One region of the Paenibacillus sp. FSL P4-0127 genome, then DNA from elsewhere that is predicted to be linked to it. Evidence: riboswitches for the same ligand, from Rfam matches in the RefSeq annotation. Region 1 holds a riboswitch; each other region holds the start of a gene.
What was found. A riboswitch is a leader RNA that binds a small molecule or an ion and turns the genes downstream of it on or off. The one in region 1 is predicted to bind thiamine pyrophosphate.
Positions count from the first base shown of each region.

Region 2: another riboswitch for thiamine pyrophosphate. It lies ahead of NYE74_RS26610 (ABC transporter substrate-binding protein); the one in region 1 lies ahead of tenA (thiaminase II).
Region 3: another riboswitch for thiamine pyrophosphate. It lies ahead of NYE74_RS11125 (ECF transporter S component); the one in region 1 lies ahead of tenA (thiaminase II).

Region 1 covers NZ_JBBOWY010000001.1:3,615,050-3,625,166, reverse strand. Annotated here, with positions in the region: gene NYE74_RS16310 (hypothetical protein) at 100-693, opposite strand; gene NYE74_RS16305 (RNA polymerase sigma factor) at 690-1,283, opposite strand; gene thiE (thiamine phosphate synthase) at 1,557-2,222, opposite strand; gene thiD (bifunctional hydroxymethylpyrimidine kinase/phosphomethylpyrimidine kinase) at 2,219-3,046, opposite strand; gene thiM (hydroxyethylthiazole kinase) at 3,043-3,891, opposite strand; gene tenA (thiaminase II) at 3,911-4,618, opposite strand; TPP riboswitch at 4,799-4,902, opposite strand; gene NYE74_RS16280 (alpha-mannosidase) at 4,988-8,236, opposite strand; gene NYE74_RS16275 (AraC family transcriptional regulator) at 8,386-9,315, shown strand; gene NYE74_RS16270 (hypothetical protein) at 10,098-10,117, opposite strand, start outside.
Region 2 covers NZ_JBBOWY010000002.1:2,226-12,342, forward strand. Annotated here, with positions in the region: gene NYE74_RS26600 (ABC transporter permease) at 1-219, opposite strand, end outside; gene NYE74_RS26605 (MTH1187 family thiamine-binding protein) at 216-509, opposite strand; gene NYE74_RS26610 (ABC transporter substrate-binding protein) at 546-1,595, opposite strand; TPP riboswitch at 1,748-1,858, opposite strand; gene NYE74_RS26615 (cold-shock protein) at 2,189-2,401, shown strand; gene NYE74_RS26620 (GGDEF domain-containing protein) at 2,584-4,041, shown strand; gene NYE74_RS26625 (CcdC family protein) at 4,038-4,541, opposite strand; gene NYE74_RS26630 (Rrf2 family transcriptional regulator) at 4,861-5,340, shown strand; gene NYE74_RS26635 (lactonase family protein) at 5,429-6,499, shown strand; gene NYE74_RS26640 (sulfate ABC transporter substrate-binding protein) at 7,704-8,780, shown strand; gene cysT (sulfate ABC transporter permease subunit CysT) at 8,880-9,710, shown strand; gene cysW (sulfate ABC transporter permease subunit CysW) at 9,752-10,117, shown strand, end outside.
Region 3 covers NZ_JBBOWY010000001.1:2,467,934-2,478,050, forward strand. Annotated here, with positions in the region: gene NYE74_RS11090 (ABC transporter ATP-binding protein) at 1-548, shown strand, start outside; gene NYE74_RS11095 (ABC transporter permease) at 552-1,769, shown strand; gene NYE74_RS11100 (aminotransferase class I/II-fold pyridoxal phosphate-dependent enzyme) at 1,851-3,149, opposite strand; gene NYE74_RS11105 (pyridoxamine 5'-phosphate oxidase family protein) at 3,261-3,881, opposite strand; gene NYE74_RS11110 (aminotransferase-like domain-containing protein) at 4,278-5,987, shown strand; gene NYE74_RS11115 (AraC family transcriptional regulator) at 6,046-6,831, shown strand; gene asd (archaetidylserine decarboxylase) at 7,810-8,634, opposite strand; TPP riboswitch at 8,792-8,903, shown strand; gene NYE74_RS11125 (ECF transporter S component) at 9,006-9,611, shown strand; gene NYE74_RS11130 (ABC transporter ATP-binding protein) at 9,614-10,117, shown strand, end outside.

The sequences.
Region 1 (10,117 bases):
AGCTCTTTTTATCCCCTCTAAAGCGATGCCTGTCCAGGAGTATACGAAAAAAACGCCCCGCCCGCTTTTGTAGCGAAAGAAGCGTTTCAAACCCGTTTATTATCTTTTGGAACGGCGGATTCCTTTCCAGGAAATCAAAGCAAGCAGCATGCCCGCCATCGAAAGCAGCATCCAGTATTGCGGATAGGCCGGTCCCATTTGAGCGGCGAACGGCTCAACAATCCCCGGAGAAATGCTCGGCAGAGTAAACGACATGGGCTCGGATGTCTTCGCATCGGGAGCGGCAACGGCTGTGGGAAGGATGCCTGTCGCCGGTTGCGAAGCCTCGGGCTGGCCGGAATGGTCCACGAGCAGAAAAATAAAGCTGCACAGGAACACGACCAAAAAGCTGGCGGCCCAGCCGATAATCCGCCGGCGGTAGCCTCGGGTCACGCCGGCCTTGACATCCGGCGCCAGCCACGGAGATTCCGCATAAATACGGTCCATGACCTTACGGTTTACGGCCTCGGCCTGCTCCTCGGTCACTTCTATGGGTATGTACTGCAGCATGTCCATGCTTTCCCGCCAGTAATGGTACTCAGTATTGCAAAACTCGCAGCCCAAAAGATGCCGCTCCAGCTCTATACGCTGGGGATGTTGTTCGGGCAAATCCCGCATCAAACCGAACAGTTCTTGGGCCTCTCTACAATTCATCTGCTTTTCATCCCTTCGTAATGCTCGTAGACCGGTTCGTAAAAGTAGGGTTCAAGCTGGCTTTTGACGCTGCTTCGTGCGCGGAACAAAAGCGATTTTACGGCGCTGACGCTCTGGCCCAAAATACTGGCGATCTCCTGGTAGTCCAATTGATCGTATTCGCGCAATATCAAAGCGGACCTTTGTTTCTCCGGTAATTTGTTGATCGCTTCACGCACCATACCAACCTTCTCGCTGCGCAGAACGGCTTGTTCCGGGGCGACCTCGATTGGCGCCAAAGGAATGTACCCGCTCTCTTCGAGCGGAACACTTCCGCTGCGCTGTTTGCGCAGTTCGCTAAGCACTGTATTCCGTGCTATCGTGTAAAGCCAGGTGGAGAAAGAAGCGTCCACCTCCCGGAACGAATGCAAGCTGCGAAACGCTTTGTAGAACGTCTCCGAGCATAAATCTTCGGCAAGCTGCTCCAATTGAGCGCTTTTCAACATGTGATAAACGAAAGCCAATATTTTTCGCTGATACCTTCGCATCAACTCCGAATACAGTTCCGTGTTGCCTTCTTTAATCTCGCGTATCATCTGGGAATCGGTCATTTCGGGGCGAAACCTCCTCGCACTTCCATGTGCTTCTTCCCGTTCGATTCTTACATTAATTATTACCGAACAGGATCAAAAAAGTTGCGGTCGTTTATATAAACTTCTGTTTGTTCCGTTGGAGATCGTTTGGCGAAGCCATACATTATAGCCAAAAACAATTCATATTATACCACAGGAGCCGGAATTTAAAAAATAAACCCATGGTCATTTGTTGAAAAATATTACAGGGCCGTCCGGTCATGGATGGCCCTGCTTTGCTTTCTGGTCATTTCATCCGCGGCCTAAAGCGGCGGCGGCGTGAAGCTCCTCCACCGCTTTGCGGACATCGGCGGCCTGCGTTACGGCGGAAATGACGGCGATTCCGTCCGCCCCGGCGCGGATCGCTTCCCCGGCGCTTGCGGCCGTGATCCCGCCGATCGCGACGAGCGGCGCCTCGATGCCGCATTCGCGCAGCCGCCGGATGAAGCCGGGGCCCTGCGGCTCGCGGGCATCGGCTTTGGACGCGGTCGGATAGATCGGCCCGATGCCGAGATAGTCCGCGCCGCTGTGAATGGCCAGCCGGGCTTCTTCCACGGTATGCGCGGATACGCCGAGAATCCGCTCCCCGATCCGCGCGCGGACCCGGCCGGCCGCTTCGTCGTCCTGGCCGACGTGAATTCCGTCCGCATCTATCGCCAGGGCCAAGTCGACATCGTCGTTAACGATAAAAGGAACCCCCGCCCTGCGGCAGGCGGCCTGCAGCTGTTCGGCGAGCCTTAGCTTCGGCCCCCCGGTCAGCGCGCCGGGCCCCTTTTCCCGGAATTGAATCATCGTTGCGCCTCCGGCCAGTGCCTGCTCGGTCACCTGCAGCGGATCTTGCCGGCAGTTGGCGCTGCCGATCACCAGGTACACGCCGAGGGATTTGCGCATAGCCGCTGCTGAAATACGCCCGTTCACGGCCGCACCCCCTGTTCCTTCCTGCGCCGGTATGCCCAATGATTCGTCGGGCCGTGCCCCAGCCCCAGGCCAAGCTCGTCTTCGATCGCCGCCTGAATGAACGCCCGCGCGGTCGATATCGCCTCGGCGGCGGCCGCTCCCTTCGCCAGCTCGGCCGCGACCGCCGCGGAGAAGGTGCACCCCGTACCGTGCGTATGCCGCGTCATGATCCGCCGTCCGCCGAACTCGGTAAAACCGGCGCCGTCATACAGCAGGTCGACGATCCGCCCCCTTCCGCTCTCGTCATGCCCGCCTTTGATGACGACGTGCTTCGCCCCGAGGCTGTGGATGCGCTTAGCCGCCTCGCGCCGGCCGGCCATGCCGGTGATCGGGATGCCGGATAACGCCTCGGCCTCGGGGATATTCGGCGTCACCACCTGCGCCAGCGGCAGCAAATACTCCTTCAGCGCCGCAACCGCTTCGGGCTGCAGCAGCGCGGCGCCGCCTTTGGCGATCATAACCGGGTCGACGACGACCCGGACCCAGCCGAAAGCGCGGATTTGCCCCGCCACGGCGCGGATAATTTCGGCGCTGAACAGCATCCCGGTTTTCAGTGCGTCCGGGGCCAGGTCCGAGCCGACCGCCCCGATTTGCTCCGCCGCGGCCTCCGGCGGCAGCGGGTACACGTTCCGCACGCCCAGCGTGTTTTGGACGGTGACGGCGGTAATCGCCGACATGCCAAACACGCCCAGCTCCTGGAACGTTTTGAGGTCGGCTTGAATGCCGGCCCCGCCGCCGCTGTCCGACCCGGCGATCGTCAGCGCCTTCCGGACCGCGCCGCTCATCCGAGCCACCACCCGCCGGCCGCGGAGGCTTCCCGCTCGCTGACCGCCGCATGGCCTTTCAGCGAGTGCGGGTGCAGCTTGGCCAGCTCGTCGAGGAAGGCGATCTGGAAGCTGCCGGGCCCGGCGGACGCAGTACGCTCCGCGGCGCGGGACGCGGCGGCGCCGTAGAACGCCAGCCCGGCGGTGCCGGCCAGCAGCACGTCGCGTTCCACCGCGGCGAAGGCGCCAAGCACCGACGTGAGCAGGCAGCCCGTGCCGGTCACCTGCGTCAGCAGCGCGTCCCCGCCGCTGACGGCCCGGCACAGCTTCCCGTCGGTGATCACGTCCTCGCGTCCGGTGACGGCGACGACGGTGTTCAGCTTCCGTGCCGCCCGCACGGCCAGCTCCGCCTGATCCCCGCCGCTGCTCTCCCCGGCGTCCACGCCCTTGATGTCGCGGCTTTCCCCGAGCAGGTGGGCGATTTCCGCCGCGTTCCCCCTTAGTAGCGACACTTTGACCTCGCGCAGGATGCGCAGCGCCGATTCCGTGCGGAAGCGCGTCGCTCCCGCCCCGACCGGGTCCAACAGCACCGGAACTCCATGGGCGTTCGCCGACGACCCGGCGATGATCATCGCCTCGACCTGGGCGGCGGACAGCGTTCCCAGGTTCAGCACGAGGGCGCCGGCGATCTTGGCCATATCGGCCGCTTCCTCCGGTGCGTAAGCCATCACCGGGGATGCGCCAAGCGCGTACAGGCCGTTGGCCGTAAAATTGGTTACGACGACGTTGGTCATATTGTGCACGAGCGGTTTCGCGTTCTGCACTTTTGTAAGCAAAGCGGATAATTCTTTTTCCAATATGCTCATTTGTAGTTCGCCCCCTTCGTTAATTCGCCCGCGACAACGGGTCATCGCTCCGCCGGCCCGTTTGCACCGGCCATTCCTCCAGCTTGTAGGCCATGTCCCAGAACAGGTACTCCAGTTGGCAGCTTTGCATGAAATGCTCCTCCATCCTCCGCCGTTCCGCTTCCGCCGCGGTTTCCGCCCATTGATCGAGAACGTCCCGGAACCGCTGCGTCACGTCCGTCACCCGGCCGCCGTAAAACTGGATCCAATCGTGAAAAGGATGTTCCGGCGCCGGCCTCACTTCCGCCAGCAGCTTGCGGCCGATTTCCAGATACGTCCAGGGGCAGGGCAGCAGCACGGCCAAGATTTCGCCCAAACTGCCTTCATGCGCTACCGTCAGCATGTGGCGGATGTAATGATGCGCAGACGGCGCCAAGGGGAAACCCTGCAGATCTTCAAAACGGACCCCTGCGACAGCGCAAAAATTTTGGTGCGGATGGATTTCACTGTTCAAAATAAAAGAGATCTGCTCGTTGAACAGGGCGATATCGCCGCGGCTTTCGCACTTCGATATGGCGATCCCGTAGATCCGCATGTACGCGTTCAAATACTCGTAATCCTGTTTGACGTAATGAATCAATTGCTCTTTCTGCAGATTGCCGTCGGCGATTCCCCGCACAAAAGGATGCTCAAAAATCGCTTCAAAAACCTCGTCCGCCCGCTGGCGCAGCGTTTGCGTAAAACTCATCGTCTCCACCTCCGATAAAATGTGAACTGCGATACAGGAGCATCCATCGTAAGGGCGTAGGGGCTTAGGGTCGGGTGAGAGGCGGGCCGCTTACGAGACAGCAAAAAAGCCGCCCCGTAGAGGGAGCGGCTTGAACGCGCAAAACCTGTCGCATGATACTTGCGATAACGTGCGGACGGCGCGATACCGGCTCCACTTTCCTACGCTAGTACGAACTAGATCAGGTTCAAAGGGTCCAAGATACGCTCTTGTCTCAGCCGAATACGGCGCCCCTAGTGGAATTTCCTATTCGATTCACTATCACTACTTTACCTGGATCTTCCTGGAGTGTCAATCCGCGTTGAATGCTTGCCGGGCACCCCCGCCGCCTTAGCGGAACTCGAGCCGGACCGTTTTGATCTCATACGGCGAAATCTGCAGTTCGGCAGGACCCCGATTGAGTTCGCCGGCAGGGCGTTCCATCAGGTCGGTTTCCTGCCAGGAGACAAAAGTGAGATCGCTCTCCAGGCGAATCGTCCCCCGGCCCCCTTTATACTCGTGGAAGCGGACGATCAGAGCGTCGCCGTCCTCCGCTTTTTTGACCGCGTCGATCGCTGCTTCGCCGCTGCCGCTGACGCGCACGGCCCGCAGCAAGGAGAAATTGGATGCCGCCGCTTGGCCGCGCGTAGCGTACACCGGCTGATTCAGGAGCGCGGCGGCCTGTACGGTTTCGCCTTCGGACCAATGCCCCTCGTGCGGATACAGCGCATACGTGAACGTATGCTCCCCGCGATCGGCCTCCGGATCGGGGTAAGTCGCCGATTTCAGCAGCGACAGCCTGATCACATTGTCTTTAATGTCATGGCCGTATTTGCAGTCGTTCAGCAGGCTGACGCCGTAACCGTGATCCGACAGATCCGCCCACTGATGCCCGACCGTTTCGAACCGGGCCAAATCCCAGGAGGTGTTCCAATGCGTCGGGCGTTTGACGTTGCCGTACTGGATGTCGTAGGTGGCCTCCGTCGCCCGCACATCCACCGGAAATGCGACCTTTAAAAGCTGCTGGCGCTCCTGCCAATCCACCTCCGTCCGGAACTCGATCCGCCGGTCACCCGAGTACAAGATCATCCGCTGGCTGATCGTGGAGTTCATATACCGCCAGGTAAAAGCGACTTCCGCCCGCAGCTTGCCGGCCTCAACCCGGCATTCCTTCAGATCTTCAACCTCGCGCATCTTCTCCTGATAAAAAATATCGATATCCCAAGCTTCAAACATTTTCGGCTTGTCTTCGAACACCTGGAAGACGTTGCCGCGTTCCCCCGGGGCGAGCACCTCGCGGCCGGCAGCCCGGTCGAACACCGAGGTCAACTGGCCATGTTCGTTCCAAGCGATCCGATACAGCGGAGTCTCGATGCCGTTCGGCAGCACTTTAAACGGCGTTTCTATGGCCGCTTCGCTTCCCGCAGACGCTCCTTGCGAAGCGGTTGCCTCCTCCTTCCAGCCTTCAGAGCCGCGGCTTATCGCCATAAATCCCAACGGAGGAACGTTTTCCACCTTTACCCATACCGTGCTTCCGTCAAACTCGGCGGCGAGCTCCCGGCCGCCGGCATCGGTCCAGCGGCCGCCGGGTTCGGCGCCATGGACCGGGACCAGGCCGCTATACGTCCAAGAGGACGGATTCCAAACGGTATAGGTCGGCTCACCTTCCGTGGCGCCGATGACAGCATCGCCGGACACGGCAGCGCCCGCCGCAGCGGCATCGTTTGCTGCATCGCCGGCCACCCGGCCCCCGGTCAACGCGCGGATCGCCTGGCTGCGGCATTCCTGCAGCAGCGCCGCGGCATGCTCGTATTCCAGCTTGGAGTCGCGGTACACTTCGGGAATCGACGAGCCTGGAATAATGTCGTGGAACTGATTGCGCAAAATCGTTTTCCAGCTTTCGTCCAGCTTCGCTTTCGGGTACGCGGCCCAGTCACCCCCGCCCAGCAGCGCCTCCAAGCTGAGCAGCCATTCGGCGTCGCGGGAGAGCAGTTCGAGCTTGCGGTTCATTTTTTTGTTGTAAGCCTGGCTCGTATAAGTGCCCCGGTGGTACTCAAGATACAGCTCGCCGTCCCATGTGTGGACATAACGGTCCGCCTTTTCCACCGTCTCGTGCAGTTTGGCGAAATATTCGTCGGCCCGCCCGGTGACGACGTTCGGCAGCCCCGGCATCGCTTCGAGGCGGCGCCGCAGCTCCAGATGCTCCCGGTTGACGCCGCCGCCCCCGTCTCCGTAACCGTAGGACAGGAGCAGCTCTTTGTTGATTTCCTTGTCCCGGTACGTATCCCAGATGCCCTGCACGCTGGACGCTTCGATATTGCCGTTGTAGGTGTACCACCAGAAACTGCCGTCCTGCGGGGTGGTGATGAAATGGGTCAGCACTTCGCTGCCGTCGATCCCGCGCCATTTAAACGTGTCGTGCGGCATCCGGTTGTATTGGTTCCAGCTGATTTTGGTCGTCATGAACGTATCGAAACCCGACTTGCGCAGGATTTGCGGCAAAGCCCAGCTGTACCCGAAAACGTCGGGCAGCCACAAATATGTGCATTCCGCACCAAACTCTTCGCGCAGAAAACGGGTGCCGTACAGCAGCTGCCGCACCAGCGATTCGCCGCTCGTCAAATTGCAGTCGGCTTCCAGCCACATCCCCCCGGCCGCCTCCCAGCGGCCTTCCTTGACCCGTTCCTTGATTTGCTCGTAAAGCTCCGGGTAATCCTGCTTCAAATACTCATACAGTTGAGGCTGCGTTTGCAAAAAAACGTATTCCGGGAACATTTCCATCAGCCGCAAAACGGTGCTGAAGGAGCGGGCCGCTTTTTCCCGGGTATGCTTGAGCCGCCACAGCCAGGCCACGTCGATGTGCGTATGCCCGATGCAGCGAACCGTGACCGGCGACGACTTGGGCAGCGCCGAAATCGCCCGCGTCAGCTGCTCTTCGGCCGCCGCCAGCGAGTCATAAAACGCCTCGGAGCCCGGCTGCGACCAATCGATCCGCAAAAACGCCCGGTCCAGCGCCGTCAGCAGGTCGGTCCGTTCGGGAGCGTGTTTATGTAGTACTTCCACGGTCTGCATCACGGCCCGGGCCGTATAATACAGACGGTCGACCGTCCCGTCGAGCCAAGCGATTTCCGCCCGCTTCAGCCTGTGCTCCTGGACCTGCGGCTTACCTCCGCCCTCCAGACCGGACCAAAGCCGAAATTGCAGCAGCACGGAAGTTCCGGCGGCTTCTGCGGGGAAAAACACCTCCTGATGGTTGGAGTCCACCCCTTGATAAGGCTCTCCGTTGACATACAGCAATGACTCGAAGCCGGAGTTGTTCCCTCCGCCCGTCTTCCCGAAATCAAATACCCCGACGACCCGGCGGCCTTTCCACGTTTGGGGAATTACCGTCTCGGCCTCCAGCCACAAGTAAAGGTCGCGGCCTTCCCAGCGTTCACCGGCCGGCATCGCGCTCCACTCCCCGCCCTTCGGCGGTCTGGCTGCGATCCGCCCTTCCTCGTCGACCAACGCGCGGAATTCGGCGATCGGCACCGCATCGCGGTAGCGATAAGCTTCAAGCTCGCGAATCCGTGCGTTTAATTTTTCTTCCGTCCAAAACATGAACTGCGTTCCTCCCTTGGAGCAAGTTTCAACTTTTGACTTCACCCCCATTTTGCGTTCCGGGACGGCCTGAAGTAAATTACTAATCCTCATCAATTTTTGTCCTATTATGATATGATTGGGGCAAAGGAACAAAAAGGAGCATCTCTATGGACTTGAAAAAATGGAGGCAAGAGCTGGCCTCCGTGCTGAACGGGCTGTGCCGCGAAATCCGGGTCGATGACGCCGTGATCGACTGGGCCGATATCGTGATCGAACAAACCGGCGGCGCCGGAAGATGCCCGGCCCACGCCCACACCTGGTACGAATTTAACTACGTATTGTCCGGCCGGATGCAAACCCGGTTTATGGACAAAGACGTCATGGTCCGCGAAGACGAGTTTTTCCTGATCCCTCCGGGCATGACCCATTCCCATATATACTATCGTGACGATCCGCACGAGGGCGTTTGTTTTCGTTGGCGGTTCAGGCCCGTATCCGGCACCCGCCCGGATGCGGGCGGGCAGGGCTTGTTCGAACGGCTGAGCCTGCTCAAAGACTGGCCTCCCGGCGCTTACCGCGACGATTACGGAATTCGGCCGCTGCTGGTCCAGCTGTTTCACGAGGCGGAAGCGGGCCGCTCCCCGCTTTATTTGCAGCTGCTGCTCGTGCAGTTCCTGGAAATTTTAACTTCGATTCCGGGCTCCGGTCGCCTGGCTATAGCGGAGCCGGGCGAAACCAAGGACGCCCTCGTTCGCAAGGTGGAAATCTATTTGGAGGATTTTCATGGAGAACGCCTGAACGTGGAGGAACTGGCCGCTTCCCTGCACATGAGCTACGGCCATCTTTCCCGGCTTTACAAGCGGAAGACGGGGCGGACCCTCATCGAGGAAATGAACCGGATCCGCCTGGCCAAAGCTTGCGAGCTGCTGCTTAAGCCCGAGCTATTGGTCAAAGAGGTGGCGGAGCAGTCCGGCTTCCCGGATATTTACTATTTCAGCAAGGCATTCAAGAAAAAACACGGCGTTAGCCCGCAGGCCTACCGCAAACAGCATTTGGGCCGGGAGGAACCTCGGCAGGGGCAACGTCCGTTGGGGTAACGTCCGTTAGGGCAACGTCCGTTAGGGCAACGCTAGTTGGGGCAACGCTAGTTGGGGCTACGCTAGTTGGGGCTACGCTAGTTGGGGCAACGTCACTAGGGCAACGTCCGTTGGGGTAACGTCATTAGGGCAACTTCTCTGGGGCAACGTTTGCCTTGCAACGTCTGCCGGGGCATGAGCCACCCCTTGGCTAAGGGACCACCGAGCCGTTATTTGCTCATTTCCCCGGTTATTTTAGTCTACATCCATTTTCCAGCCTAGCTAAGACACCATCGACCTTCTTCCGAGCATTTCCCCGACACATCCGGTGAATTCAGCTAAATAAGTGCACCTGAGTCACGAGTCACTAGCGTTGCATTCTCGCCACCACTCTAACGGTTGCCATAGCGCTTATTTAGCTAAAACCCGGCGATTTGGGCTCAGATTGGAGCAGATAACCGCGCTCACAACCGTTAAAATTTAGAAAGGGGCTTTTTGGGCAAAATAGCGAATAATACAACCGTTAGATTTCTGGCGTGATTTCAAATGGAATTGCGGGCAAGGTGTACCAGAGATTTTGTGTAGGCGTTAATGCAACGCCGGTGCACTTGAGTCCGTTACAATTTTATAGCGGCTGTATTTTCGGAATAAGATTTCCCTGTCCGTTAGCCTCATCCAATACCTCCATTCGGCCGCCAACAGGCCGCCAAAAGCAAAAAAAAGACCGCTTCTTTCGAAGCGGCCCTTGCTCACGCTGGAGCAACAGATATTGGATAGGAGTGGAGAGAAACCATACTGTAGTCTTAGTATATTGTATCCGTTT
Region 2 (10,117 bases), on a different contig from region 1:
GCCGATGGCGAATCCGGCCAGCATCAGGCGCAGCGTAGCGAAGGTATGCTCCCTTAAACCGGCCGCCTCGGCAGCCGCTTCGCGGCCGATGTCGAGCGGGCTGGGCAAAACCCATTTATCAATATTGAAGAAGATCGTAGCCCCTTGCCAAACAAGCAAAAACAGGATGACCGCCGCAAGCGGCGGCCATACGCTGTTCCACAGGCTGCGGAAATTCATGGGCGGTATTTCGCGGTCAGCTTATCCATGCTGACGCCCTGCGGGTTGTAGGAGATTTTAATCTGCGAAATGATTCCGGTGCTGCCAAACTCGATAACGGCTTCGTTCATCTTTTTGACGATGGCCAGCAGCTCGTCCAAATCGCCCTCCATCGTGGTCTCCAGCGGATTCACCTGATATTTGACCCCGGAGGCCTGAATGACCTCGATTGCGCGGTCGACATACGGAATGACGTCTTCGCCGTTTGGCGTTTTCGGAATGATCTGAATGCTAAGCAGTGCATTTGGCATAAAATTCAGCATCCTTTCTTGGGTTTATTTTTCTTTTTACTCGGCAGGCAAAAAATCGTTTGTAAACGCGGCGCCGACATCAAGCGGCTTCTCCAGCAGCCCGCGCTCGTGCATCCAGTCGGAGTAGTTCTGCCATACTTCCTTTTTCTGCTCGCCCCAGCGGGCCGCGTCATCGCGGTATTTCGGGCTAAGCCACTTCTGGCTGGCGACGACCAGGTCATGGTCCAGTTCAGGCACCGCCTTCAGCAAAATTTGCGCGGCTTCGTCCGGATGATCGGCGGCGTAATTGTATCCTTTGGACACGGCGCGCATAAACGATTTGACCAGCTCCGGATCGTTTGCGATCGTTTTCTCGTTCGTCACGATAACCGGCGTGTAATAGTCGAGCTTATCGGAGTAGTCCTTGACGTACAGCATATCGAGCGGCTCGCCCCGGAGCTCCGCTTCAATGCCGGTCCAGGCGTAGAAAATCCAGGCGAAGTCGATGTCGCGCTTCACGGCGGTGAAGTAGTCGGCATCCCCGATGTTGAGGAATTTGACTTTGCCGACGTCGGCGCCTTCCAGGTCCATGATCGACTTCATGACGGCCTCTTCTACCGGAGATCCCCAACCGCCGTACGTTTTGCCTTCAAAATCCTTCGGCGATTTGATGTTTTTGCCGGCCGGAGCGGCGAAGCCGGAGGTGTTGTGCTGAATGACGGCCGCGATCGATACGAGCGGAACGCCTTGCGTCCGGCTCTGCGTGACGTTCTCCTGCACGCTGACGCCAAACGGCGCCTCGCCGGAAGCGACCATCGCTTCCGCGCCGCCGGAGCCGGGGAGCACGATATCCACGTTCAGGCCTTCCTCCTTGAAATATCCCAGCTCTTTGGCGACGTATAAACCGGTATGGTTCGTGTTGGGGCTCCAGTCGAGCACGAGCTTAACGTCGCGCGGCGCCTTGGCCCCTCCATTGTCCGCGGCGGCACCCGCGGCCGGATTGCCTTCGCTGCCGCCGGCGGCTTGGCCGCCGCAGCCGGCCAGGACCAGCAGGAGGCAGGATAGGGCCGCCGCCAGGGAAGTCCGTTTTTTTCTTTTCACAGCCATTCTCTCCTTCATCTCGTTAAATTTCCGCTAGTTGTGTTCATCTGTAACCTGAAGGCGCCCGAAAGCTTTATGGCCATAAGGTCCGGACAATAAAAAAACGTCCCGGATTCGGGACGCTGATCGGCGGGCGGAATTTAAAACATCCAAAATCATTCCATCCATGACGGCTCCCTACGCTGGCATTATCCAGATCAGGTTTAAGGGTCAGTATCTTGGAGGGATACAATCTCAGCCGGCCGATTCCAGCACCCCTGAACGATTCAACTGCAGAGTTCAATAGTCATTATAATTTTCTCCGGCGCGTCTGTCCAGCCCGGCAAAGGGAGGAGGTTTGAAATATCAGGAGATTTGCTTTCTATTTGGAAAACCGTTATAATTGAACCAATAGATGGTTTGAAAACGTGATATTTCACGTATTGAAAGGGTGCCGCTTTTGCGGATGGAACTTTTTTCAATGTGTGATTTTTTTTGATAGGCTCAACGCTCTTGGTGTGCCCCAATAGCGCCAGGAGCCGTTTTTATTCAGCTCATACAAGCGGCGTTTGGCTGCTTGCCGAATTGGTTGACCAACATCCATTTTGAGGAGGAAAATGATGAGCTACCGTAAAAAACCGTTGGAGGAAATTCCCGAGGAGAACACCCCGGTCTGGTCATGCACCAGCGAGGATTGCAACGGCTGGATGCGGGACAATTTTACGTTCGACTACACGCCGGTATGTCCTTTATGCTCTTCGGAAATGGAGAAGGGGATGAGGATGCTGCCTCAACTGAAAAATCCCACCTTCGATCCCAGAACGTCTTCCTAGGCTAATCCGATTTTTGTATAAATACCGTTGCTTGCCCCCAAACAGCCGTGTTCGCCCCAAAGCGAATGCGGCTGTTTGCCGTTTTGCGGCAGCCGGGAGAAAAAGATTGCATCTCCATTTAAAATCCACTATGTTGGAGGTACTACACGAAAAACAACCAGAAGGGGGGAATTTGCCCGCCTATGCATGGAAATTACAAGGTGGCATCGCAGGTTTTCGACATTCCCTCCGGAAGCAAGCAAAGAAAATTCGCGGTTTTTCTGGCCATTTTGATCGTGGCCGTGTCGATGGCGGCGATTCCGCTCGGTTTGAGAAATTCGCCCGGGCTGGAGCTTTTTTTTGCCGCCGCCATCGCCTGGCTGATCTTCGGGGATCTGCTTACCGCCTTTATCGCCTACAGCCAATACCGGGCGTCCGGGATTCCGTCGCTGCTGGTCTTGTCCTGTACCTATCTGTTTACCGGAATCATTACCGCCGCACATATCATTACGTTTCCGGGCCTGTTTTCCGATGCCTGGTATTTTGGCGAGCGCAGCCAGGCCGCGGGATGGTTGTGGGTGTTTTGGCATAGCGGTTTTTCTTTGGGTATATTATTGTACGTGCTCACGCAATCGATATGGCCGAAGCCGATCGGGAAAAAGGAGCATATTTTCAATTGGGGCGTGGCGGGGATTTCGTTTACTCTGCTGCTTGCGCTTGGGCTCATTGATTTGTCGATCTTTGGGGAGCGGGCCTTGCCCGAAATTATTCGATACAGCGATTACCGGCAGTTAAATTCGACCGGACTCGGCCCTGCCGTATGGCTGCTGAACTTGGCGGCACTGCTCGTGATGGCCTTGCGAAACAAAGGCCACACGGTCCTGCACTTATGGCTGACGGTGGCGATCATTGGGCTTCTGATGGACGTGACGCTGACCTTGCTGGCCGGCACCCGCTTTTCGCTCGGCTGGTACATGGCCAAAATCAACTCGGTCGTAGCGGCAACGGTCGTAATCTGCTCGGTGGTTAACGAAGTAAACCGGCTTTTTATCCGGCTTTCGGAACAGCATCGGCAATTGATTGCGTCCGGCATCGAACTGGAGAAGGCCAACGAGAAATTAACCCGGCTGACCCAATTGGACGGGTTGACCGGAATTCCGAACCGCCGCCGGTTTGATGAGATTTTGTCGCGGGAAATGGTATCGCCGGGGGATAGATCGACGTCCTTGTCGCTGCTGATTATCGATGTGGACTGTTTTAAAGCCTACAATGACCACTATGGACATCAGGGCGGAGACGAGGTGCTGCGTTCCATCGCCCAAGCGATCCACAAGAGGGTGCAAGCGATGGGCGGATTTGCGGCGCGTTACGGCGGGGAGGAATTTGTCGTGATCTTGCCGGATTGCGGCGCCGGGGAAGCCCGGAGTATAGCGGAGAGGCTTCGCAGGGCGGTGTCCGGGTTGGCCATCCCCCACGAAGTTTCCGCGGTTTCCGGCTCAGTCACGATCAGTATCGGGGGCTGCTGCATTCAGCCGTTTGATCCGGTCGACGGGCAGGAATTGATCGGCAGCGCCGACCGCTCCTTGTACAAGGCCAAGGAGGCCGGCCGCAACCGGTCTGTGGTCGAAGGCTGGACGGAATCGCAGCCCGCGGAGCTTTAAGCGGAATCGGAAGGGTTGTCGAGGCTTGCCGTCATGGCGCGGTATTGCTTCAGCATAAACAGCCGCCAGCGGACAATCATTCCGTAGGCCAGCAGAAAGAAGACGGCGCCGGTCTGAATCACGGAGATATATTGCTCCACCGCTTCGTGCAGCAGCATGCGGACAGCGAGCAGGCCGATCAGAATAAAAATAAAGCTGCGCGAGCGCTGGGCATAAACCTGCCCGTTCACCTTCTCGAATTTCGTGGTCCGGATGAGCGGATAAGAGAACAGCAGCCAGCCGAGAGCAAAGGCGATGATTCCCCAAGTGACGGGAATATGCGTCTCGGGAACGATGAACATCATGAACCCGGTCGTCATGCCGAGCGGGGGGATGATGATTTTCTTGATCGTCACGGGCCTGCGGCTTGCCTTAAGGCGGATAAACAGCACGGCAATCGCCATGGCCATGGCGCCGAAGGTAAAGGCGATTTGCATGTAAGACGGATTAATCGCATGCATGGGAGATCGATCCCTTTCTATATAAGGAAGTTATTGTTTGACAAAACTAAATACTTGTTAATAGTGCGTGTTCAAAAAGTCGGGTTTTCAGCACCGAGAAGGTTGGATGAAGCTAGGGACTGAGTAGCGGAGCGTACGTTTTGGGTACGTGAGCAACGGAAGGCCCGGCTGAATCCAAGATTCGATGTCGAGACCACTTCCTGACCTGCTTCGTGATCAAAAGACGACTTTTTGAACAACCTCTAATAGTATTTCGCGAGAACATTATAACATAATCGGCCGCTCATGTTTCAAACCTGCAAGGTAAGGGGGAAGGAAAATGAATAGCGAATTTACGGTTGCGGTCCATTGTCTGTTGTTTCTGGACAATCAAGGAGAGCAAATGGCCAACAGCGAGCAAATCGCCTGCAGCGTCGCGACCCATCCGGCCCGCGTGCGCAAAGTGCTTAGTTCGCTGCGAAAGCACGGATTGGTGACCACGAAGGAGGGGGCCGGCGGGGGATACCAGCTCAACACGGAACTTGCGCGGGTCACCTTGGGCGATTTGTACCGCCTGTTTGCCCGCGGTTCGCTGCACCCGGGCTGGTGCTCCGGCAGCGATAAGTCCTCCTGCCAAATATCGTCCAACATGCATACGGTCATGGACCGGATTTTCAGCGGCGGAGAGCAGCGACTGGAGTCGTATTTCGATGAGCTTTCCTTGTCGGAGGTCAAACGGATGGTGGACGAAACCGGCAGCCAGGCCGGAAGAGAGCGCTGCACGGGGAAATATGAGAAACGGGTAAATATGAGAATATGAAGAGTATGCAGGATATGCAGGGTCTGAAGGATACGAAGGGTCTGGAGGGTCTGTTGGAAGCGCGGGAAGCCAAAGGGGGAATGATGGGGTGAGTATTTTTAAGCGAACGGATTTCAGGTTGTTTTTTGCGGGCGCTTACGCGGAGATGGGCGACCCGGGGATTCATTTATGCGAACTGGACTTGCGCAGCGGCGCAATGCGTATTCTCGGGCAAACGGACGGGATTGCGAACCCGTCTTTCCTGGTCGCGGATATGGAGGCATGGCGGCTTTATGCGGTCAGCGAACAGAGTGAAGGGAAAACGGTCAGTTTTGCGATCGACCCGGCGGATGGCGGCTTGACCAAGCTGAACGAGCTTCCGACGCTCGGGGCGGATCCCTGCCATCTCGCATTGGCGAAGGCTCGCGGGGCCTGCCTGCTCGCCTCCAATTATTCCAGCGGCAATGTGAATAGCTTTGCGCTGGGCGAGGACGGAGCGCTGGCGGGGATACGATCGAACGTTCAGCACGAAGGCGGCGGCGTTCATCCGGAACGGCAGGAGGGGCCACATGCCCACAGCGCCGTTCCCAGCCGGGACGGGAAGTACATTTACGTCTCCGATTTGGGAATCGACCGGATCGCTATATACCGGCTGGAGGACGGAAAGCTTGCTAAACACGGGGAGTTGCGGCTCCCGGACGGCTCCGGACCGCGCCATTTTGCCATTCATCCTTCCGAGCGGTACGCCTATGGGATAAACGAATTAAACAACACGCTGACCGTATACGCATACGATCCGGGGCAAGGGCGCCTGGAGCCCTTGGAGCATGTCGGCACTTTGCCCGGGGATTTCCGGGGCGAAAACTATCCGGCCGACGTTCACCTGTCTCCGGACGGCCGTTTCCTGTACGGCTCCAACCGGGGGCACAACAGCCTCGTCCGCTTCCGCATCGATCCGGGCAGCGGCAAGCTTAACGACCCGGAATGGACCGGCACCGGCGGGAACTGGCCGCGGAACTTCGCCGTGCTGGACGGCTATGTGCTGGTAGCGAACCAATACAGCGGCAATATCGCGGCATTCCGGCGGGATGCGGAAACGGGCCAGCTGTCGCCCGCGGGCCGGGAGCTGGCCATCGCCAAGGTTGCTTGCATCGAGCCGCTGAACCCGGGAGCGTTGTAGAAGCAGGGACTGGGGATGCCGGCAGAAGCGTGGCGCGTACTGCGTTCGGAGGCCTTTTCGCGCGCCCCGTCGCCATGTTAGTACACCCGTTTACGCCCCTTTCGGCCTCCTTTCACTGGCGTTGCATTTAACGGAGGTAATTAGGCAGGGATCCGCTCCCGCCGGAAATCTAACGGTTGTACCAACCGCTATTTTGCGAAAAAAGACCCATTCTAAATTCTAACGGTTGTGAACGCTGCTATTTGCCCTGATTTGACCCCAAATAGCCGGGTTTAAGCGAAATAAGCGTCATGGCAACCGTTAGAGTTTGAAAATGGCGTTGCAGGAGTAAATATCCGCTGTGGCGACCGTTAGAATGCAAAAGAGAAACGCGTCTTGTCAAGTTTGATGCAATAGTAATGCCCCTTGTCTGAGAATAGCGGCAATTTATGTCGTTATTTCCTTCGGTTTACGCTGGATTGTTGAGATAGGGGGAAAAAATGTCTCTATTTGTGCGCAGATCGGCTGAAATCAAACAAATATACGTGTCGGACAAACAATAGCGGCAAAAAAATCCTCTATTTTTCCGGATGAATGTACAAAGCGAGATATAGCGACATTTTTTGCCGTTAACTTGGCCTAGCCTGACCTGATCTAACCTGATCTAACCCGATATAACTTGATCCGACCTAGCCTGATTTCATCTAACCCGACCTAACTTGACCTAACCCGGCTAACCCAGCTAACCCAACCTAACCTCCTGACGTTGCCCTACTTGCCCCAATTTGACCCCAATCACAACTGACCACACTTATCCGAGCTATTCTGCAGTACGCCGCACATCCGCAAACCTGACGGTCCGCCCACGCCAAACTCGTACATTTCAACGAATAACCCCCCCCCCCATTTTTGCGGCTCGTACATTCGCTTTTCGCAATATAAGGGGAGCTTATAAATAATTTGGTTTTTTTGAATAAAATGTTTGACAATTTTAGGCTCCCGATAATAAAATATCACCATAGCATACTAAACAGGTAGGAATAATTTAAAATGTTCTAACCGTACGGACGGAGGAACGCTCTACTTGCCTTGGCAGACACGGGTAGCGGCTCGGTTTGACCGTAGGGATTGGGGCGTTTCTCCGTCCTCCTTTTAGGGCTGTGCCGGAGGCATAAAGCTTGCCGGCGTTTCAAGAAAATATCAGGAGAGCAAGGGGAGTGATACGATGATCAAACTGTGGAAACAAGGGGTTCTAGTGGGTTTGGTGCTGGCGATGCTGACGGTGATGACGGCCTGCTCGGCGGATAATAAGCGGGGCGAGGAGGCCAGTGCGCAAGCCGGTTCTGCAGGCGGCGGGGAGAAGCTTAAGGAAGTGGAACTGCTGAACGTATCCTATGACCCGACCCGGGAGCTTTACGAAAAATACAACACAGCCTTTGCCGCTTATTGGGAGAAAGAGAAGGGTCAAAAAGTTACGATCAAGCAGTCGCACGGCGGCTCGGGCAAGCAGAGCCGGGCGGTGATCGACGGCCTGGGGGCGGATGTGGTTACGCTGGCGTTGGGTTACGATATCGACGCCATTCAGCAAAGCGGACTGATTAACGAGGGCTGGCAGCAGAAATTTGAGCATAACAGTTCTCCTTATACCTCGACGATTGTGTTTTTGGTGCGCAAGGGAAATCCGAAAGGGATCAAGGACTGGGACGATCTGATCAAAGACGGGGTGGAGGTTATTGCGCCGAACCCGCAAACCTCGGGCGGCGCCCGCTGGAACTACCTGGCGGCATGGGGATACGCCCTGCACCATAATAATAACGATGAGGCCAAAGCGCAGGAATTCGTTAAGGAGCTGTACCAGCACGTTCCCGTTCTGGACAGCGGCGCCCGCGGGGCGACGACGACCTTCGTCGAACGCGGACTCGGCGATGTGCTGCTCGCTTGGGAAAACGAAGCCTGGCTCTCCGTAAAAGAGCTCGGCCCGGACAAATTCGATATCGTCTACCCTTCGGAAAGCATCCTGGCCGAACCTCCCGTGGCGATCGTGGACAAAAACGCCGACAATAACGGAACCCGGGAAGTCGCCGAAGCTTACCTGAAATACCTGTACTCGGAGGAAGGACAGACGATCGCGGCGGAAAATTATTACCGGCCGACGCTGGAAAGCGTGAAAGCCAAGTTTGCCGACCAGTTCCCCGATATCAAGCTGTTTACGATTGACGAAGAGTTTGGCGGCTGGGCGCAGGCGCAGCAGAAGCATTTTAACGATGGAGGCATTTTCAGCCAGATTTACGTACCTAAGTAACCGACCGTACCAAGCGGAGGATAGGTCCCGGGAGAGGCGGGCCGAATAAACCGCCGAGCCGCATCCCGGGCCTGAAACAGGAGAAAGGATGAAGTAAACATGCACAGTAGCGCCACAAAGCGCGGAGTACTGCCCGGATTTGGGCTGACCATGGGATACAGCGTGCTTTATCTGAGCTTGATCGTGCTGATCCCGCTCTCCGCCTTGCTGCTGAATTCTACGGGACTTACCTGGGAAAAGTTTTGGGATGTCGCCACGGATCCGCGGGTCTTGGCCTCTTATCGGGTCAGCTTCCTGACCGCGGCGGCCGCCGGCCTGATCGATGCCGTGCTGGGGCTGCTGCTGGCTTGGGTGCTGGTCAGATACGATTTCCCCGGAAAAAGATTGTTCGACTCCATGATCGATCTTCCCTTTGCGCTGCCCACCGCGGTGGCGGGAGTATCGCTGACGGCGATTTACTCGTCGAACGGCTGGATCGGCTCCTTGCTTGAGCCGCTGGGCATCCGCATTGCGTTTACGCCGATAGGGATTACGCTGGCGCTGATGTTTATCGGCATCCCTTTCGTCGTCCGGACGGTGCAGCCGGTGCTTCAGGACCTCGACGCCGAAGTGGAGGAGGCCGCGGCCACGCTGGGCGCCAGCCGGTTCCGCACGTTCCGCAAAGTCGTGCTGCCCGAGCTGCTGCCGCCGCTGCTCACCGGGTTTGCGCTGGCATTTTCCCGCGGCATCGGGGAGTACGGCTCCGTCGTGTTCATTTCCGGCAACATGCCGATGAAGACGGAAATCGCCCCGCTGCTGATCATGTCGAAGCTGGAACAGTTTGACTACGCCGGTGCGACGGCGGTGGCGCTGATCCTGCTGCTCATCTCGTTCGTGCTGCTGCTGCTGATTAACTCGCTGCAGCGCTGGGTGCGCAAAACCGCGAGATAACGGGTCAAACAGGAGATTTCAGTCATGGAGGAGGAAATCATATGGCGGGTTCTGTACCGTTAGCTGCCCATAAGCCTACGGCGCCCGATCGCCAGACCCGAAAAGGGTCGGGCGCCGTGAAATGGGTGCTCATCACCCTTGCGGCGCTGGTGCTGATTTGGCTGATCGTGTTGCCGCTGGCCGTCGTAATCACGGAAGCTCTGAAAAAAGGCTGGGGGGTTTACGTGGAAGCCATCCGCGATCCCGACGCCTTGTCGGCGCTGCGGCTGACGCTGCTCGTCGCCGTCATCACCGTTCCGCTGAACACGATTTTCGGCGTGGCGGCCGCCTGGGCGATCACTAAATTCAAATTTCGCGGCAAGCAGTTGCTCGTGACGCTGATCGACCTGCCCTTTGCCGTTTCGCCC
Region 3 (10,117 bases), 1.1 Mb from region 1:
CCGGCAAGACGCGGGAAGAGGCGCCTGAAGCGTACCAATCCTCGCTCGCGTTTGTCCCGGAATCCCCGCTGCTGTATGAAGAATTGACCGTGAGAGAGCACCTGGAATTCACCGCCAGGGCTTACGGGGTCGGCCCCGAGGATTACCAAGACAGGGCGGAACGGCTGCTGAAGCTGTTCCGCATGGAGGAGAAGGCGGACAGCCTGTCGATGCATCTCTCCAAAGGCATGAAGCAGAAGGTGATGATTATGTGTGCCTTCGTCGCCCGGCCGCCGCTGTATATCATCGATGAGCCTTTTCTCGGGCTGGACCCGCTGGGAATCCGCTCGCTGCTCGACTTCATGCTGGAGATGAAGGAGAGCGGGTCGTCGATTTTGCTGAGCTCGCACATCCTGTCGACCATCGAGAATTATTGCGACCGTTTTATCGTTTTGCATCGCGGGAAGGTGATCGCGCAAGGAACGCTGGCCGAAATCGGGGAGCAGGCCCAAATGCCGGGAGCCGCGCTGGAATCGATTTTTTACGCTTTAGTGAAGGACGGAGCGTAGCCTATGGAACTTCGAGCGCTGCGGAGCCGGCGCAAAGCGGCGTTTTGGGGCAAGGTGCTCCCGTATTTGCCTTATGTGTTCCAAAGCGGTGTCGCCGTGCTGCTGCTCCTGCTGATCATTGCTTTTTCCGCCTGGTATACGGCTTTTTTGCAAAATCTTCCCCCCGGTCTGCCGGTTTCCTGGATCATGCTGCTTTTGCTTGGCCCGCTGACGGCTTATTCCGGGTTCCGGACCTATGTTGAGCCGGCGGACGTAATTTTCCTGCTGCCGCAGGAGACGCGGATGAAGGAATATTTGTCCCCCGCCTTTCGCAGCGGTATTATTTATAAGCTGATCGGGTTGTATATCGTGCTGCTGCTCGTTTGGCCGCTTTACATACGGAGCTCCGCAATCGTACAGCCGCTGTGGCTGATGATGCTCATCCTGCTGCTGCTTAAAGCGCTAAGCGCTTATGGCGCATGGCAGGAGCTGCGCATTACGACGGCGCGGGCCCGAACGGGCTACCGCCTGCTGCGCTGGTGCTTCATCCTGCTGATGGTCGCGGCTTGGCTGTGGCAGCCCGCCTGGAAAAGCGCGTTGTTTACGCTGCTCGTCGGCCTGAACTATGTGCTCGTGCTGCGTTTTCCGCTGAAGCATGCCGTGCCCTGGGACAACCTGATCGCGGCGGAAAAATCGAACGAAGCCAAGGTGCTGCTGCTGCTCGGCTGGTTCGTGGACGTTCCGGCGGAAGGGCAAAAGGTAATCCGGCGCCGCTGGTTGTCCGCGGCCGGCAACCGCACGCCCTGGACGCCTGCGGCCGCTTACCGCTACCTGCTGATCAAAACCTTCGTCCGCAGCGAGCTGCTGGGCATGTTGATCCGGCTGACGCTGCTCGGCCTCTTGCTTGTCGGCTGGAACGGGCGGACCTGGCTGGGCACGGTTTTGTACCTGCTGTTCGTATTTCTGACGGGAACCCAGCTGGCTTCCCTGCGCCATGCGCACCGCGATTCCCCGGCGGCTTCCTTTTATCCGCTCCCGCCCGGGGCCAGAAAGGCTGCCGCACTGCGCATCACCTCGCGCCTGCTGTTCGCGCTGGCCGTGCTGCTTTGGCTGCCGATGATCCTGACTCCCGGGGGAGAAGCGGCGCTTACGTTCGGCAGCCTCGCCGCCGGCCTGGCGTTTGCTTGGGCGCTCCGCAGCGTTTGGTCCCGCAAATGGCGGGAAGAAGAGCTGGACGAATAAAGTTTGAAGCAAAATGGCCCGCACTCCTGCCGAGCAGGAATACGGGCCATGATTCATAAGATGATCTAAACGTAAAAATGACTATTTCGATTGCAGGTCCTGAACGCCTTGGTAGATCAAATCAAACAGTTCCTCCAGATTTTCCTCGGCGATGCAGGAGAACGCAATGCGCAGGTCGGTTCCGCCGAGCGCGATCGTGCCGACGCCGTATTGGTGAATCAAATGCTGGCGCAGCGCCTCCGCCGAAACGGTCTTCAGCTTCAGGCACATGAAATAGCCGGAGTTAAACGGGTAATATTCCCAAACGTCCCCGTACTTGCCGCTGTCCAGCAACGCTTTGACCTTGTTGGCGCGGCCTTTCATCGTCTTGAATTTCTCCGCCTTCTGCGCTTCGAACTCCGGCGACTGCAGCGCCTTCAGCACGAATGTCTGCGACGGATGCGGCCCGCTGGAAATGGTGGCGCGGATGATGCCGAGCGCCTTTTGCTCCAGGGCGGCGAGCAGCGCTTCGTCGTCCGCCGCGAATGTGATGAACCCGACGCGGAAGCCCCACACATATTCCTCTTTGGTCGCCCCGTCGATCTTCACCGGCAAAATCCGCGGATGCAGGCCGGCCAGCTTGCCGAACAGCGATTCCGTAAGCGAGTCCTCGAAGAACAAGCCGAAATAAGCGTCATCGGTGACGACGACCACGTTAATCCCGGCTTCCGCGGCGGCCTGAATCGCGTCCACAATCTCCCCGCCTTCCTTTGCGCCCGGCGTATATCCGGTCGGGTTGTTCGGGAAGTTCAGGATGACGACCGCTTTACCCTTGTCCTTTTGGGCGAGCAGGGCTTCTTTCAAGCCGGCGCTGTTAAACGTCATCTCATCGGTAAACAAGGGGAAGTTGACGATCCGGGCATGACGGCGGATGCCGAAAGTCAGCTCGTAGTTCTCCCAGTTTTTATCCGGAAAAATAACCGCGTCGCCCTCGTCCGCGAACAGGTCGGCGACGATGCTGAGCCCGTGGGTCAGCGCGTTCGTCGCGATCGGATTGCCGAAGCTTTTGCCCGCAAGCGACGGGTTCTCCTGCAGCATTTTGGCCCGCCAAACTTTGCGCAGCTCCGGTTTGCCCGCCGGCGGCGCGTAAGGGTACAAATCCTGCGGCTTATAAGCGGACAACGTATCCTGGATCGCCGCGAGGTGCATCGGTCCCCCGTTTTCCGTAGCGATGCCGATCGTGGCGTTATATTTTTTAGCTTGGGCTGAAGCTTCGGCGGACTGGCTCAAAATGCCTTCCTTCGGAAAATAAATTTCCTTGCCCAGCCCCGACAGCATGTCGTACACGTGGCTGTTCCCCGATTTGATGTTCTCGTTTAACTGCTCCGCAAGTGGGTTCATCACATTCATCCTTCCGATCCGTTTAATAATTTAGGGCAGTACCGTCTTAAACTGCCTAACATTATATCATTTCGGTCAGAACGAGTCACGATCTAAAACCGCCGCACCGGTCTATTTTTCGCGGTGAAACGGGCAGTATTTTTTCATATGCTCGATCGTTTCCGCGTCCAGTTCGCCGCCCCGCTGCCGCAGCCCTTCGACCACGGCGTCAAACTTCGCTTCGCTCTGATTTTGCCCGAATTTGAATTTAGCGGTCATCGTCTCCGGGACGATCCGGCATAGCGCCACCGCCTTGAGTTGGCCCGCATATTTGGGGTCGGCCGGATCGATCGGGTTATAGCCGCCTTCGGGCTGGAGCTTTTCCATAAACAAAGTGAACGCATCCGCTTTTTCCTGAAGGTTTTCGACCTTTTCCACCCTTCCGCGGACCATCACGCTTTTGAAAAAGGCCGAAGCCGGACAAGCCAGCAGCGGATCGGTAAAATAGGACGGAATAATCGCATACTCCTTCGCCACGGTGAAGCTGACCCGGGGATCGCGGGCTAGCTGCTTCATTTTTTCCCCGGCCAGACTGCCGTGAAAATAAAAGAACCGTCCGTCGTATACAAAATTCAGCGGAGTCACCCGGCTCCAGCCGTCTTCGCCGACGGTGCCGAGAAAGCCGTAGCTCATCTCCCGCAAAAACTCTTGGACTTCCGTTTCATCCTGCATCGTAAATTCTTTTCTGCGCATATGGTTCGCTCCCTGTTTGTTTTGATATTCAGCATACGCCGCAAATTGACATAAAAAAAGAACCAATTTACATTTAAATTAGTAGGCCAATTTAAGCGTAAGGGAACCAGTAGACTGCTCCTGAATGAAATAAGGCGAACGTTGGTGACGTCAGCTTCGACTTGTATGGAGGACAACGGACATGAGCGCCCTTATTTGCCTGAAAAAACGCCGGTTTGATTTCTAACGGACAGGAGAGTCGCTATTTGCTCGAAAAAGGCCGGATATGTGCACAGAAATGCCGAATAAGGCCTGTGGTGTCCGTTACATTTTGAAAACTGTTGATTTCATCGAAATAGCGGCGCTGGTGTCCGTTAGGATTGGCGAGTGTTAAGCGACCGGGAGGAGACTTTGGAGATGCCTGATTTTACGATAGCTTTGCAGTCGTTCAGCGATAAATACCGCTATAAATATTTAGCCTTGTACCATGCACTCCGTGACGCTATTCATAACGGGACGCTTGCGGAAGGAACGCGGCTGCCGGCCACCCGCGAGCTGGCGGCGATGTACGGCCTGTCGCGCGGGAGCGTCTCCCAGGCTTACGATATGCTGCACGCGGAAGGCTACGTCCGCACGATCGTGGGCAGCGGGACGTTCGTTACCGGGATGCTCGCGCCTCGGCAGGAGACCTCGGATCGCAAGGCGCAGGTTGTTTTGTCGCCATGGGGGCGGCGGGTGGTGTCAGTGATGGACAGGACCGGGAACCAAAGGGACGCCAGGCTTGACGGCGGGACGGCGGGGGACGGCGACGGCGACGGCCGTTTCCCGGGCGCGGCGGCCGCAGCCGTGGCTTCGCCGGAGCCGGCCGGCGTGATCTCTTACCGCGACGGCGGGCCGTGGGAAGCGCTGTTCCCGGCCGCCGAGTGGAAAAGCGCGCTCGCCTGGGCGGCGCGCGGCAAGTCCGGCGGCGCGGGCGGCGACGGCGGCAGCGACGCGGGCGTGAGCGGGGCGTACGGAGCGTACGGGGCGTGCGGGTCCGGCGCGGCCGGAGCTGGCGGAAGCCGCGCCGACACAAAGCGTGCGGGCCTGGACCGCGCTGATCCGGGCGGCGCGGCCGGGGAGAGCGCTGATCCCGGCCGCACTGGCGCGGACCCGCTCGGCGAGCTGGAGCTGCGCCAGGCGATCGCCGCACATTTGCGGCGCAGCCGGGGCATCTCGGCAGATGCGGAGCAAATCTGCCTGTTCAACGGCTCGATGCAGGCGATAACGCTGCTGACCCAGCTGCTGCTGGGGGAAGGCGAACCGGCGGTGCTGGAAGATCCGTGTTACTACGGGATTGCCCGGGCGGTCGCCGCCTGCGGAGGCGTGGCCGTCCCGGCGCAGCTGGACGGCCACGGCATCGTGCCGCGCGATTGGGACGCGCGGCTGCTGTTTGTGACGCCGGGGCGGCAGTTCCCGACCGGCGCCGTGCTCTCCCACGCCCGGCGGCGCGAGCTGCTGAAATGGGCGTCGCGGCGGAACGCGGTCATCGTCGAGGACGACTATGACAGCGAGTTCCGCTGGGGCGGCCGCCCGCTGGAGCCGCTGAAGGCGCTGGACCAGGAGGAGCGCGTCATTTACATCGGCTCCTTCTCCAAGACGATGTTCGCCGCTCTGCGGATCGGCTATGCGGTGCTCCCGCGCAGCCTGGTGCGGGCGCTGGCGAGCGCCAAGGCGCTCTACGAGCCGGCGCCCCCGGCGCGGCTGGAGCAGCGGGCGCTGGCCCGGTTCGTGCGAACGGGCGGCTATGACCGCCATCTGCGCCGGATGCGGCGTTATTACGGCGCCAAGCAGGAAGTGTTCCGCACCCGGCTGGAAAGCGAACTGGGCGGCCTGTTCCGGCTCCAGCCGGCCGACGCCGGGCTGCTGATGTACGCGCTTTGGCGGAAGTCGCCGGAGGAATACCGCGCTTTTCAGGCCGCGGCGACCCGGCGGGGCGTGTTGTTCCGCGACGCCGCCATCTACCGGTTGACCCCGGGCGAGCCGGCCGCTTGCTTTTGTTTTGCCCATTTGGACGAGGAAGCGCTGCTCGAAGGGGTGAACCGCATGAAAGCGGCGTGGATAGATATTCAAGTGAACGGGAATTAAGGGTATAATAAGAGAATAAACATTCATTTTGAAGGATTTTTTTTCGGGAGGGAAGGACATGCTTCACGTTTCACCGTCTTCGTTTATATTGAAGCCGGCTTTTGCCAAAATCGTATGCGAGCCCGGTTGGAAATGGCACAAGCGGGAAAAACCGCTGGATAATTACGACCTGTTTTACGTTTGGAGCGGCGAAGGAACGGTTGTCCTGAACGACCAGCCGATTCCCGTCAGCAAAGGAAGCTGCTTCCTGTTCCGGAAAGGGGATCATACGAGCGCCACGCATAATCCGCAGCGTCCGCTTGTCCTCACGTATATCCATTTCGACGTCAGTGAACCGGTGACCGAAGTGCCGGGACCTTACCGCGTGCTAGAAGATACCCTCGATTTTGAATACATGCTGTCACGTTATGTCCGCCTGTTTCTGGTAAAGGCTTACGCCGCCGAAGAGGAGGCGCGGCTCATCCTTAAACAGCTGCTCATTCAGTTGCTGCGCGAGGAGCGCCAGGTGCCGATGGAGAAAAAAGTCAGCAACCAGCTGCATGAGGTGATCCACGAGGTCGCCAACTACGTGCTCCAGCATCCTGGCTTGCCCCACAAAGTGCAGGACCTGGCGGCGCGCGCCGGGTTGTCCCCGCGTTATTTTTCGATCAAGTTCAAGGAAATCATCGGGATGTCCGTTCAATCGTACATCATCAAATCGCGGATCGACCGCGCCCAGCACCTGCTGCTGCATGCCGGCATGAACGTCACGGAGGTGGCCGACGCTCTCGGATACCGGGACATTTTCTTTTTCAGCCGCCAATTCAAGCAGTATACCGGCAAAAGTCCGTCGGAAATCAGATAATGAAAGCGACCCGGTTGCCTTAAGGATTTTTAAGGTATGCCGGGTTCTTTGCTATTTTTGCCGGATAATGCCGCCATTCGCTTTGAAGGCCTTGTCCGGTCTCTTGTCCGCGAACCTTCTTAAGATTAATTTAAGGTTGGCGACAGGGGGATGTAAGGATAGTCAGGTATGCTATAAAAGAACTAGTAGAATGATCCGGAAATAGTATGGCTTATCTGCGGACAGGGGCCATGGATCACTTTGTTCTATATTAGTCTTGTGCTCAGGAGATGGCGTCCCCATAAAATAGAGGAACTTTAGGGTCTTATTTTCCGAAGTTGAGCCTATTTATCACCATAGGGGAACTTTTGGGTCTTATTTTTCGATGAATAGGTCGAAAGGCGGCCTTTCGCCACTAAATCATGAAAATAGCGCCATAAAATTCCTCTAATTCACGCAACATGGGGGACATCGGCTGAAATAGCGCCCTTTTTTTTCTTTATGTTGTCACCCGAGATCTTCAATAGATTATTTTGTCGTTTTCTCAAGTCTTCACTTGCCATTATGCTGACGTTATTTCCAGAATCGTCTACTAGAAAGAACGTGACCTTTATTCATAAAAGGAATGACATGATCATATGAAATCGCTTTGGAAGTTTGCCCTGCAATTTTTGCTGGCCCATATCGTTAGCGATTTAACCTATAGGCAGCTCGCTTTTTTTCGGCATCCACTCAATAATACATCCATACCCGGGTTCATATTTAAAACCACGCTCGATATGATATTATTTGTGATCGTTGCTGCCGTTGTTTTTATCGGGACCGAGAAAATCCGGCAGATGATCAAATGTCTCAATTAACCAATGAGCCTCAAACTGGAACAGTTATCGAAACAATACGGCTCAAAGCAGGTATTGGCCATCTCGCCTTTATCCTGTGCGTGCTGTGGTTATGCATCGGCTTAGTCAAAATCATCCTCTTTGTACGCTGCCTGCAGCATTAATCCGCGTCCTTGGGAGGCGTCTTCACCTTGGCGCCCGCGGCTGCAAAGCTTCCGAGCGGCTCGCCCATCCGGATCTTCCGTCCCGGTGCGAGCCCCGGCAGCGGGGCAAATGTGCCGTTTTGGGTCAGCAGCACCACGGTGGAGCCGAATTCGAAATAGGCGAGATCGTCTCCCTGGTTCCAGCTTTTCGCCCGTTCGTCGGTATATTTGATGCTGCTGACGTTCATCGCCCCGACTTTGACGAGCGCCACCTCTCCATGCTCATGGGAAATATACGTAATCAGCCGCTCGTTCCGGCATAACACCTTTTTTATATGGCGCATGCCGAAGTCGTTAACCGGATATACCCGGCCTTTGATATGCTCGCTTTCCAGCTTTTTGCCGGTGACGGGGGCATGGATGCGATGATAATCGGTCGGGCTCAAATATAGCACAAAAGCATAGCCATGCTTATACGATTCGATGCGCGGGGAACGGTTGAGCAGTTCCTCAACGGAGTAATCCTGGCCTTTCACGTTTAGAATCGTGCCGGAGCGGATTTCCCCCATAAACGTAATCAGCGCGTCCACGGGGCTGACCATGCCGCCCTGCTCCGCATGAACCGGACGCATGCCCGGCTTTAATTTGCGGGTGAAAAATTCGTTGAGCGTCCGGTATTCCCGCAGTTCTTTTTCCGCTTCATGCAGTGGAATTGCGTACGATTTTGCGAACAAAGGGATCATCATCCGGCTGATTTCCGAATGGGAAAACTTTCCCATCAGCCTGCAAACCGATTTGCGGGAGGACAATTCCGTCATCCACTTCATCCATGCTGCCGCCAAGAAAGCAACCTCCTACTCTTGATGTGCCACTTCCGCTTATCTTGACACAGAACGGGGACGAAATCAACATGAAAGCGGTTTCTCCCGCGCATTGAAACTTGAATGTTTAAAATTTGTTCTTGATGCTTGAAAACGGTTGGTGTATGTTAAAGACAATCGCATACGATACGGGGGCTTGAGTGAATCAGGCTGAGATGGCAGCATATTCCGCTGCGGACCGTTAATCTGATCTGGATAATGCCAGCGTAGAGAATCGAATGTCCGGGATATACCCTGCGTCCATACCCGTGACCTGAGCGCCGCCTGAGCTTATTCTGGCGGTTTTTTGTCGTTTGCGAAAAAAATATATTTTTTGAAAAGGGGAGAAAAACATGCAAGAGGCAGCAACAAAACAAAGCGGCCGCGGGCTGAAGCTGAGCGATCTGCTGGTAACCGTGCTCGTGTCGGTCGTGCTTGGCGTAGTTTATCATTTCTGGAGCTCGGTGTATAACTTATTCTCGCCGCTGTTTCCGCAGGCCGATGAAATCGTCTACGGAATGTGGTTTCTGGCTCCGACGCTCGTATTTTTGCTGATCCGTAAGCCGGGGGTGGCGCTGATCGCGGAAGTGGCCGCAGCTCATGTGGAAATTTTGTTCGGCAGCGAATGGGGCGTTCAGCTTGTGCTGTACAGTGTGCTGCAAGGCTTGGGGGCGGAGCTCGTATTCGCGGCTTTCCGGTACCGCAAATTTTCCGGTTCCGTCGCCGCTTTGGCCGGCATCGGGGCCGCGGTCGGCTCCATCATTCCGGATATTTATTACGGATATGTGCAGGACTATGAAACCTGGCTGCTGATCGCCAAATACGCGATGCGGGCCGTCAGCTCCGCGCTGATCGCCGGCTACTTCGCTTACGGGCTGGCCAAAGCCGTGGAGGCCACGGGCGTGACCACCCTGCTGCGCCCCGTCGATCCCAAAGATTATGCGGCGCTGGATGATTAACCATGGAAACGGCCGTTGAAGTTTGCGATCTTAGGCTGAAATTTCCGGGGGAGACGCGGTTTGTGTTTAAGGATTTGAGCTTTCGGGCTTTTCGCGGGGAAAAAGTGCTCCTGCTCGGCCCCAGCGGGAGCGGGAAATCCACGCTTCTCCAGGTGCTGTCGGGGATTATCCCGCGGCTTGTAGAGGTTCCGATGCGCTGTGCGTCGCAGCGTTTGCCCCGCTCCTGGGGCTATGTGTTTCAGGATCCCGATACCCAGTTTTGCATGCCTTTCGTGGATGAGGAGCTGGCTTTTACGCTGGAAAACCTGGGGGTCCCCAAGCCGGAAATGACCGCCCGGATGGAGGCGGTGCTGGAGGACGTCGGGCTGCGTTTGCCCGAGCTGCACATGCCGATCCAGGCCCTGTCGCAAGGGATGAAGCAGCGGCTCGCTTTGGCTTCGGTGCTGCTCGGCGATCCGGAGGTTTTGCTGCTCGACGAGCCTTCCGCGCTGCTCGATCCCGAAGGG